DNA from 2 places in the Blautia hydrogenotrophica DSM 10507 genome. Region 1 is predicted to be linked to the other one. Evidence: riboswitches for the same ligand, from Rfam matches in the RefSeq annotation. Region 1 holds a riboswitch; the other holds the start of a gene.
The links. Region 1 has a riboswitch for lysine ahead of BLHYD_RS07580 (Na+/H+ antiporter NhaC family protein). Riboswitches for the same ligand answer to the same signal wherever they lie in the genome.
Positions count from the first base shown of each region.

Region 2: another riboswitch for lysine. It lies ahead of dapA (4-hydroxy-tetrahydrodipicolinate synthase); the one in region 1 lies ahead of BLHYD_RS07580 (Na+/H+ antiporter NhaC family protein).

Region 1 covers NZ_CP136423.1:1,621,303-1,625,702, reverse strand. Annotated here, with positions in the region: gene BLHYD_RS07585 (FHA domain-containing protein) at 20-409, shown strand; gene BLHYD_RS07580 (Na+/H+ antiporter NhaC family protein) at 665-2,287, opposite strand; lysine riboswitch at 2,488-2,659, opposite strand; gene ylqF (ribosome biogenesis GTPase YlqF) at 2,794-3,636, opposite strand; gene lepB (signal peptidase I) at 3,641-4,240, opposite strand.
Region 2 covers NZ_CP136423.1:354,380-358,779, forward strand. Annotated here, with positions in the region: gene BLHYD_RS01715 (single-stranded DNA-binding protein) at 1-161, shown strand, start outside; gene BLHYD_RS01720 (cob(I)yrinic acid a,c-diamide adenosyltransferase) at 770-1,270, shown strand; lysine riboswitch at 1,592-1,764, shown strand; gene dapA (4-hydroxy-tetrahydrodipicolinate synthase) at 1,956-2,846, shown strand; gene dapB (4-hydroxy-tetrahydrodipicolinate reductase) at 2,862-3,620, shown strand; gene BLHYD_RS01735 (hypothetical protein) at 3,880-4,266, shown strand; gene hisA (phosphoribosylformimino-5-aminoimidazole carboxamide ribotide isomerase) at 4,375-4,400, shown strand, end outside.

The sequences.
Region 1 (4,400 bases):
ACAGAAAGAAGGTAGTCCTATGTATTGTCCTCATTGCGGAGCTATGCTAGAGGAGGAAGGATTCTTTTGTCCCTTTTGCGGAGAATCTCTTCAAGAAGAACAAACGCCGGACATGACTCAGAATTTCCAGGAACCTTTCCGACCTTTGCCGAAGGCACAGTGGATGATAGGACGCAGCAGAACCTGTGATTTTGTAATCCCGGCCATCCGGGTCTCCAGACAGCATTGTCTGCTCACCCGGATGCCGGACGGCCTCTTTATCATAGAAGACCTCTCATCCACAAACGGTACTTTTATCAACGGGATACGCTTAAAAGAGCCTACCCCTCTCTATCCAGGAGATCAAATATCCCTGGCTGACACACATCTGACTTTTCAGGTCGACCAAGGACTCCCCGTCCTTTTTTGAGAACTAAGTAGGCAAGCCCTCTTCAACTCTCCCATCCACTCAATCTTTGAGGGTGCATCCCACTTTGCTCGCCGCCGCAATATCACCTTGCGGTGCACTACCCTATTGCGGCGTGCGCATCCTTAGCGGAGCGTTTATGTTATGGGAAAAACTTTTACGCATTAGCGTAACAAACTCTTTCCTACAACATAAAAATCTCCTAGAGCAAAAGAACGCCAGTCACATTATGTGCCTGACGTTCTTCTTTTTTATCATTTATGCACTCTGCTTCTTTACCAACATCTTAATCACAAACAAAGTGCCCAACATCAGGATGATTCCTGCTGGGAGTGCAATCCAAGCTGTTTTTACAAATCCTGCGATCACATAGGTGATGAAAGAAATCGCTGCTGCCGTAACCGCATACGGAAGCTGAGTAGATACATGATTCACATGATTGCACCGACCTCCGGCTGATGCCATAATTGTAGTATCCGAAATCGGAGAACAATGGTCTCCACAAACTGCTCCAGCCATACAAGCAGAAATAGAGATAATCATCATCTGCGGGTCTGTATTCTCAAATACAGCTACCACAATCGGAATTAAAATTCCGAAAGTTCCCCAAGAAGTTCCTGTCGCAAAAGCCAAGCCACAGCCTACCAAGAAGATAATCGCTGGAAGGAAATTCATGAGACTTCCTGCACAGCTTTCCATCACTCCTGCCACATACTCCGCAGCTCCCAGACTGTCTGTCATAGATTTCAATGACCATGCAAAGGTCAAGATTAAAATAGCCGGAACCATAGCCTTAAATCCCTCTGGAAGACAGGCCATGCAGTCTTTAAAACTCAATACTCTGCGGACCATATACAAGATAATCGTAACCACAATTCCAAAAAAGCTTCCCAACGTCAATCCAACAGAAGCGTCACTGTTAGAGAAAGCAGTTACAAAATCACTGCCTGAGAAAAAGCCTCCTGTATAAATCATCCCGATAACACAGCAGACAATCAGAGTAATGATAGGAATTAGCAAATCTATCACTTTTCCATTTTCATTCTCCGATTCCGCGCCTGCCTCCTCGTAAGGACGGTCAGGAGTTGTATAGATATCTCCTTTTTTTGCATTTGCCTCGTGAACCGCCATAGGACCGTATTCTACACGCATTAAAACCATCGAGATCATCATGACAATTGTCAAAAGCGCATAAAAGTTATATGGAATCGCATGGATAAAAATGGAAAAACCATCCTCCCCTTCCACAAAGCCAGTCACTGCTGCGGCCCAAGATGAAATCGGCGCAATGATGCAGACCGGTGCTGCCGTCGCGTCAATTAAGTAGGAAAGCTTCGCCCTAGACACATTGAACTTATCCGTCACAGGTCTCATCACGCTTCCCACAGTCAAACAGTTAAAATAATCGTCGATAAAAATCAGCACTCCTAACAAAACTGTCGCTAGCTGAGCACCTTCGCGATTTTTAATCTTTTTAGCAGCCCAGCGGCCAAAAGCTGCGGACCCACCCGCCTTATTCATCAAGCATACGATAGCTCCAAGCACAACCAAGAACACCAAAATTCCTACATTGTAACTATCTGAGAGAACACTGATAATTCCGCCCTGAAAAATATGAGTCACCGTTCCCTCAAACTGAAAACCGGAATAAAATAAAGCTCCCACAAGAATTCCGATAAACAGTGAACTATATACCTCCTTAGTAATCAGGGCCAGCACAATCGCCACAATCGGCGGAACCAACGCCCAGAAAGTCGCATACATCGCCGGCTGATAAGTTTCCGCCTCACTTGCCGCAAAAACGTTGACAGCGCTTAAAACTGTCAAAAGCAAAATTGCTAACAGAGAAAATACATATTTCTTTTTTCTAATCACTCTCATCCCTCTTCTCCTTTTCCTTAGTTTTCAAATAAGAATCCGTTCATCCCAGCAAACCACTCTCAGAGGAATCCTATAACGATCGGATAGGAAAAGCCTTTCTTCCCTGTCCTGCGCGATACTACAGCCAGGCTTATCGCGCAAAAGACCATAAGCTACACCTGTACGGAATGCGCTTATGGTCTCATTTTATAGACATCTCAAAACCTGATAGCGCTCCACAAACTGTGACAGTACGCCATATTTTCTATGACGTCCCAGAGCTGCAACACCCGGACCGGCGTCAAAACTCTTCGGCGGTTTTTCCTTTCCTCTAAAACGGCGATCCGGCCATTGCTTTAGAGTACTGATAAAACCCGCACCTCTATCTAAGATTATACAGAATCTTATTCTATTTTTTACAGTTACTAAAACTGCATTTTTTACATTTTATCACCTTTTTCGCCTTATGGATAGTACCTTTTTTACTTTTTTTCATTTCTTCTTCCAGATACTAATCCGGCATATTTCTAACTTGGCATCTCCAACGTAATTCTGCCGATTTTTCCGCTGCGAAATTCATCCAGCAAAATTCCCGCTGCCTTACTGTAGTCAAGCTCCTGGCCCCGCAGCAGACAGTTTCTGTTCTTTGCCACTTGCTCTAAAACTTCTACATCGCTGCCCTTCTCTTCAAGCTGGTAACGCTCTGCCAGAACACCGGGATAAGCTTCCCGTAAATAGTGTATCAGACTTAAAGACAGCTCATCCAGATTTAAGATATCATCTTTAATAGAACCGATCACTGCCAGGCGGACTCCCACCTCCTGATCTTCAAATTTAGGCCACAAAATCCCCGGTGTATCCAAAAGCTCCACATTCTTATTCAGTCGAATCCATTGTTTTCCTTTAGTCACGCCCGGCTTATTTCCGGTCTTTGTACATGCTTTTCCTGCAAATGTATTGATAAAAGTAGATTTTCCAACATTGGGAATTCCCACTACCATGGCACGAACCGGACGATTCTTGATTCCCCTGCGCCGGTCTCTCTCTATCTTTTCTTTGCACGCCACCTGAATCAAGCCGTTTATAGCCTTCACTCCAGCTCCCGAGCGCGCATTAATTTTATGGACATGAAATCCCTGTGCCTTGAAATAGGCCTCCCACTGACTATTTCCTTTTTCATCTGCCAGATCTGATTTATTCAGTAAAATTAGACGAGATTTATTTTTTCCTAACTCATCGATATCTGGATTTCTGCTACTCAATGGAATTCTGGCGTCCACCAATTCAACAATCAAATCAATCAGCTTGATGTCCTCCTGCATCATCCTTTTTGCCTTAGTCATATGACCAGGATACCACTGTACATTCATACTTCTACTCCTTCACAAAACCTATCTGTTTCCATGGGGAATTGACAAACCACAACTTTCCTTCTATGTACTTCTTATTTACGTTTCCAATGTCAGCATACCGACTGTCCTCACTGTTATTGCGGTTATCTCCTAACACAAAGTATTCTCCGGACTGCAACGTTACTCCATCCTTTGCCAATCCTTCATTCTCTATCTCTTCCAATCCTCGTCCCTCCCGGTATAGCTCACCGTCAATATAAATCTGTCCATCTTTGATTCGAATCGTCTCACCAGGAAGGCCAATCACTCTGCGGATATGCAAAGCTGCATCATCACTGGCATTGGTCCGAAAAACTATGATATCTCCACGTTTGGGCGAGCCAACTTTATAGGCAACCTTATTTACAAAAAATTTCTGCCCTACTGTATAATTCGGTTCCATGGAGCTTTCCTGCATTGTGACTGACTGAAAGAAAAAAATCGCGACCACCGCCGCAAATACCAGCACAACGACGATCTGAAAAATCCAAATCAATATTCCCCTCAACTTGGGATCAATATTCTTTTTCTTTATGACCTCATACCGCTCTCTTATGTTTTTCAATACTTTTTTTCTATTCATCTCATCCTCTTCGCATACCATTTTGCTCATAACAAAGTGGGCAATCCCACTTCAACTTCTCTTTCCCTTCTATCTTTGAGGGGCGCACCCCACTTTGCGCCGCCGCAACACCGCTATGCGGTGAAATTCCTCATTGCTGCGTGCGCATCCTTAGCGAAGC
Region 2 (4,400 bases), 1.3 Mb from region 1:
GAAGAAATGCACGCTATGCGTCAGCTTTTGAGGTGGGCGGACATGTGCTGATTTGGGGGCGGATTCAAAGCCGCGACTATATGAAAAAGATCGGTGAGAACGAAACTGAAAAGCGAACCGCCTACGAAGTCTCCGTCAGCAAGTTAGAATATTTGGAATAACAGTTCAGCCATGCGCCGAAGCGAAGGCAGAGGAAGGAGCAAGCATGCTTGTGAAAGCTGCTGCGAGAGCGAAGGCATAGGGACGACGTCCCGAAGCGAGATGGAGCGAAGTGGAATCGAGCTGCATGGATGAACGGAAGTAAGGAAAAGCTGTGTGGCCATGCGCCGAAGCGAAGGCAGAGGAAGGAGCAAGCATGCTTGCGAAAGCCGCTGCGAGAGCGAAGGCAGCTTTGTTACTGTTCACTCACTTGCGGTTCGTGAGCAGTAACACGCTACGCGATGCACACAAACTGCTGCAAACAGCAGTTTGGCGCGAATATATTTGGGAATTTTGTACAAAATGTACAAAAACACCTCGCAGGATATTGGAGGCCTGAACCGTAATGCAGCTTTTCCTGATTTTGGCAATAAACAGGCACAATACTTGCATTTTTAGGGATTTTGCTGTAATATAAAACATACTTATAGTTTTATCCTTGTTATGGAGTATTGCATGAGATAGGGACAGCGACATGCGAGGACTGGAAAATTCAGAGCAACAGAAGAATTTATCCGTGTGCTTGGAAAGCCGCAGATAAACCACACATGATTATTAAGAAGGAATGGCGATGAAAAAAGGTCTTGTAGAAGTGTACTGCGGTACTGGAAAAGGAAAATCTACGCTAGCTCTCGGTCAGAGTGTTCGGGCATGTGCCCAGGGAAAGAGTGTGATTATCATACAGTTCCTCAAGGGTAAAGAGAGCAGTGAGTTGGAGTTTATCGAAGATTTGAGTCCATTGGACTTAAAAATTTTCCGATTTGAGAAGTCCAAAATTTATTATGAAAATTTAAGTGAACAGGAGAAAGCAGAGGAGAAGAAAAATATTCTCAATGGGCTGAATTTTGCGAAAAAAGTGATAGCTACAGAGGAGTGTGATCTGCTGGTTCTGGATGAAATTTTTGGAGTTGTGGATCATGGCATTATCACCGTGGACGAACTGAAGAAGCTCATGGAGCTGGTGGATGAGATGCATCTGGTTCTGACTGGGGATTGCATGCCCCAGGAAATTCAGCCGATGGTGGACTGTATCACAACTCTAGAGACGAAAGTACTGCGGGAGAGAGAATAGTAACAGCTTATTCCGTGAAAACTGGACCGCACGTTTGTGGCCTTGCGCAGGAGAAATTCTCAGTCGGTTTGGAGCTGCCCAAATCCTTACTGTTCACTCACTTGCAGTTCGTGAGCAGTAACACGCTATGCGATGCACACAAACTGCTGTAAACAGTAGTTTGGCGCGAGTATGTCTTAGATTTTGTACAAAATGTACGAAAACAACTCGCGGGATATTGAAGCCCTGAACTGTAACCTAAAATCCCATTGTGAAACGAAATTCGGAATAAATGCATTGACAATCATCGGAAAGCATGCTATAGTTACAGAAATCACAGTTAAGAAAGATAGAGGTTGCGTTTTTTATTAGTAATCTGTTGGATGTGGCAGGCACAGAAGAAAACAGAGGAAAGGAAAAAACGCCGAAAGGATTGCCAGCCTGTTTTGGTGGTTCTTGGGCATACAGTTAAGAGCTGTGTGACTGTCATCGTAAGATGGTGCGCTATCTAAAGATCAGATAATGGATTAGATTCTTTAGAGGCGGGCAAAAGGTCGGCCTCTTTTTATGTTATAGGAAAGCTCTTGTCAAGCTGGTGAGTGAAAGCCGTTTCTTATAGCATAAACGTTCCGTTGCGGATGCGCACGTTTTGTTCCTGAACGAAGAGATTCTGAGAGTACATATTATCATTAAGGAGGAGAAAATTATGGCAATTTTTACTGGTGCAGGTGTAGCGATTGTAACCCCAATGCTTCCGACAGGTGAGGTGAATTACGATAAACTTGGTGAATTGATTGAATTTCAGATTGAGAATCACACAGATGCGATCATCATCTGCGGGACGACCGGAGAGTCCTCCACTCTGACGCATGGAGAGCATCTTTCGGCAATCAAATATACAGTTGATAAGGTAGCAAAGAGAGTACCGGTTATTGCGGGAACAGGTTCAAACTGTACGGAGACAGCGATCATGATGTCAAAGGAAGCTGAGTCCTATGGAGCGGATGCGCTTTTGCTGGTGACTCCATACTATAACAAAGCGACGCAGAATGGGTTGATTGCACATTTCACTGCGATAGCCAATGCCGTGTCTATTCCGATTATTCTGTATAATGTACCTAGCCGTACTGGTTGTAATATTATGCCAGAGACAGCGGTATCATTGGCTAGAAATGTGGAAAATATTGTGGCGATCAAGGAAGCTTCAGGAAATATTTCTCAGATCGCAAAACTGATGTCTTTGGCAGATGGCTGTATTGATTTGTACTCAGGAAATGACGATCAGGTGGTACCGCTTCTGTCTTTGGGAGGCAAAGGTGTGATCTCAGTTTTGTCCAACGTAGCTCCTCAGGAGACCCACGATATGGTTGCAAAATATCTGGAAGGCGATGTAAAGGGTAGCTGTGAGATTCAGCTTCGAGCCATAGAGCTGGTGGAAGCTTTATTCTGTGAGGTAAATCCGATTCCGGTGAAGGCAGCATTGAACCTGATGGGGAAGGATGCAGGACCGCTGCGTCTGCCTCTGACGGATATGGAGCCTGCCAATTTGAAGAGGCTGGAAAAAGCCATGATTGATTTCGGGATCAAACTGGCATAAGAGAGGATGGCTGAGATGACGAGAATTATTATGCATGGCTGCAACGGCCATATGGGGCAAGTAATCAGCGGATTGGTGGCTCAGGATGCGGATGCTGAGATTGTAGCCGGAATTGATATGATGGACAATAGAGAAAATGGTTATCCGGTATTTACTGATTTGGATTCTTGTCAGGTGGATGCGGATGCTATCATTGACTTCTCTAACGCAAAGGCAGTGGATGCTCTAATGGATTACAGCGCCAAGAGAGGAATTCCGTTAGTATTATGTACTACAGGGCTCAGTGAGGAGCAGAATGCGAAGGTAGACGAGATCAGCAAAAAAGTGGCGATTATGAAGTCTGCGAACATGTCTCTGGGAATTAATACTTTGTTTAAATTAATTCAGGAGGCGGCAAAGGTGTTGGCTACGGCGGGCTTTGACATGGAGATTGTGGAACGGCATCATCACCTTAAAGTGGATGCGCCTAGCGGGACTGCACTTGCATTGGCAGACAGTTTGAACGAGGCAATGGACCATAAATATCATTATGTCTATGATCGAAGCCAGGTGAGACAAAAGAGAGATGAAAAAGAGATTGGAATTAGTGCGGTTCGAGGTGGAAGCATCGTGGGAGAGCATGAGATTATTTTCGCAGGGCCGGACGAGGTGATCGAGTTTAAACACACTGCGTATTCCAAGGCTGTTTTCGGAAAAGGTGCGGTGGAAGCTGCGAAATATTTAGCTGGTAAGCCAGCCGGTAGATATGATATGAAAGATGTAATCAATGGCTGAAATATAAGTGCCGACATAAAATATATAATTTTTAGAGAGAAAGACCGCACGAAGGCAGGGGATTCTGTCAAGGGCGGTCTTGTTGTTTTGCGCGATAAGATGTCTACGGTATTGTGTCTGCGTATCCAGTGATTAAAAAAATTTCCATTCATTCCAGAGAATGGCATTTTGCTCGATGAAAATAAGACTGCATAATGAAAGATGGTTTGGAACATACTATCTTTATCGAAAGTACAACTTGAAAAAGGAGATTGAGAATATGAAAAAAATGAAAAATCTTTTACTTTGCAGTGGTATGGTTTTGGTACTTGCTCTGGCAGCCGGATGTGGAGATGCCTCTGAGAAAGACGATCAGAATGGAACAGTGACAGAAGATCAGGAGACGACGGATGAGACTACCGATGAGAATGACACCATGGATGAGAATACGACGGAGGGAACTACAGACAAAGATACAGACAAAGATGTAGATACTCCTTCTGAAGATCTGGGTGATGGTGTCAAAGATTTAGGTGACGGTGTCGGAGATGCTGTTGAGGATGTAGGAGATGCTGTAGGTGATGCTTTCGATGGTGAGGATGACGGAACGACTACGGATGACAACAAGACGACCAAAGAGACGAAAGACAACAACGTAGCTGAATAGTAAAAAGGTTGGCATGCTGCCGATCTGTGGAAGGGTGTTTTCAGCAGACGATAGCTTGCGGACTTTTGTCTATCATGTTATTATCAATGCATGAGAGGAAGTGAAATGATGAAATTTCGACCATGCATTGATAT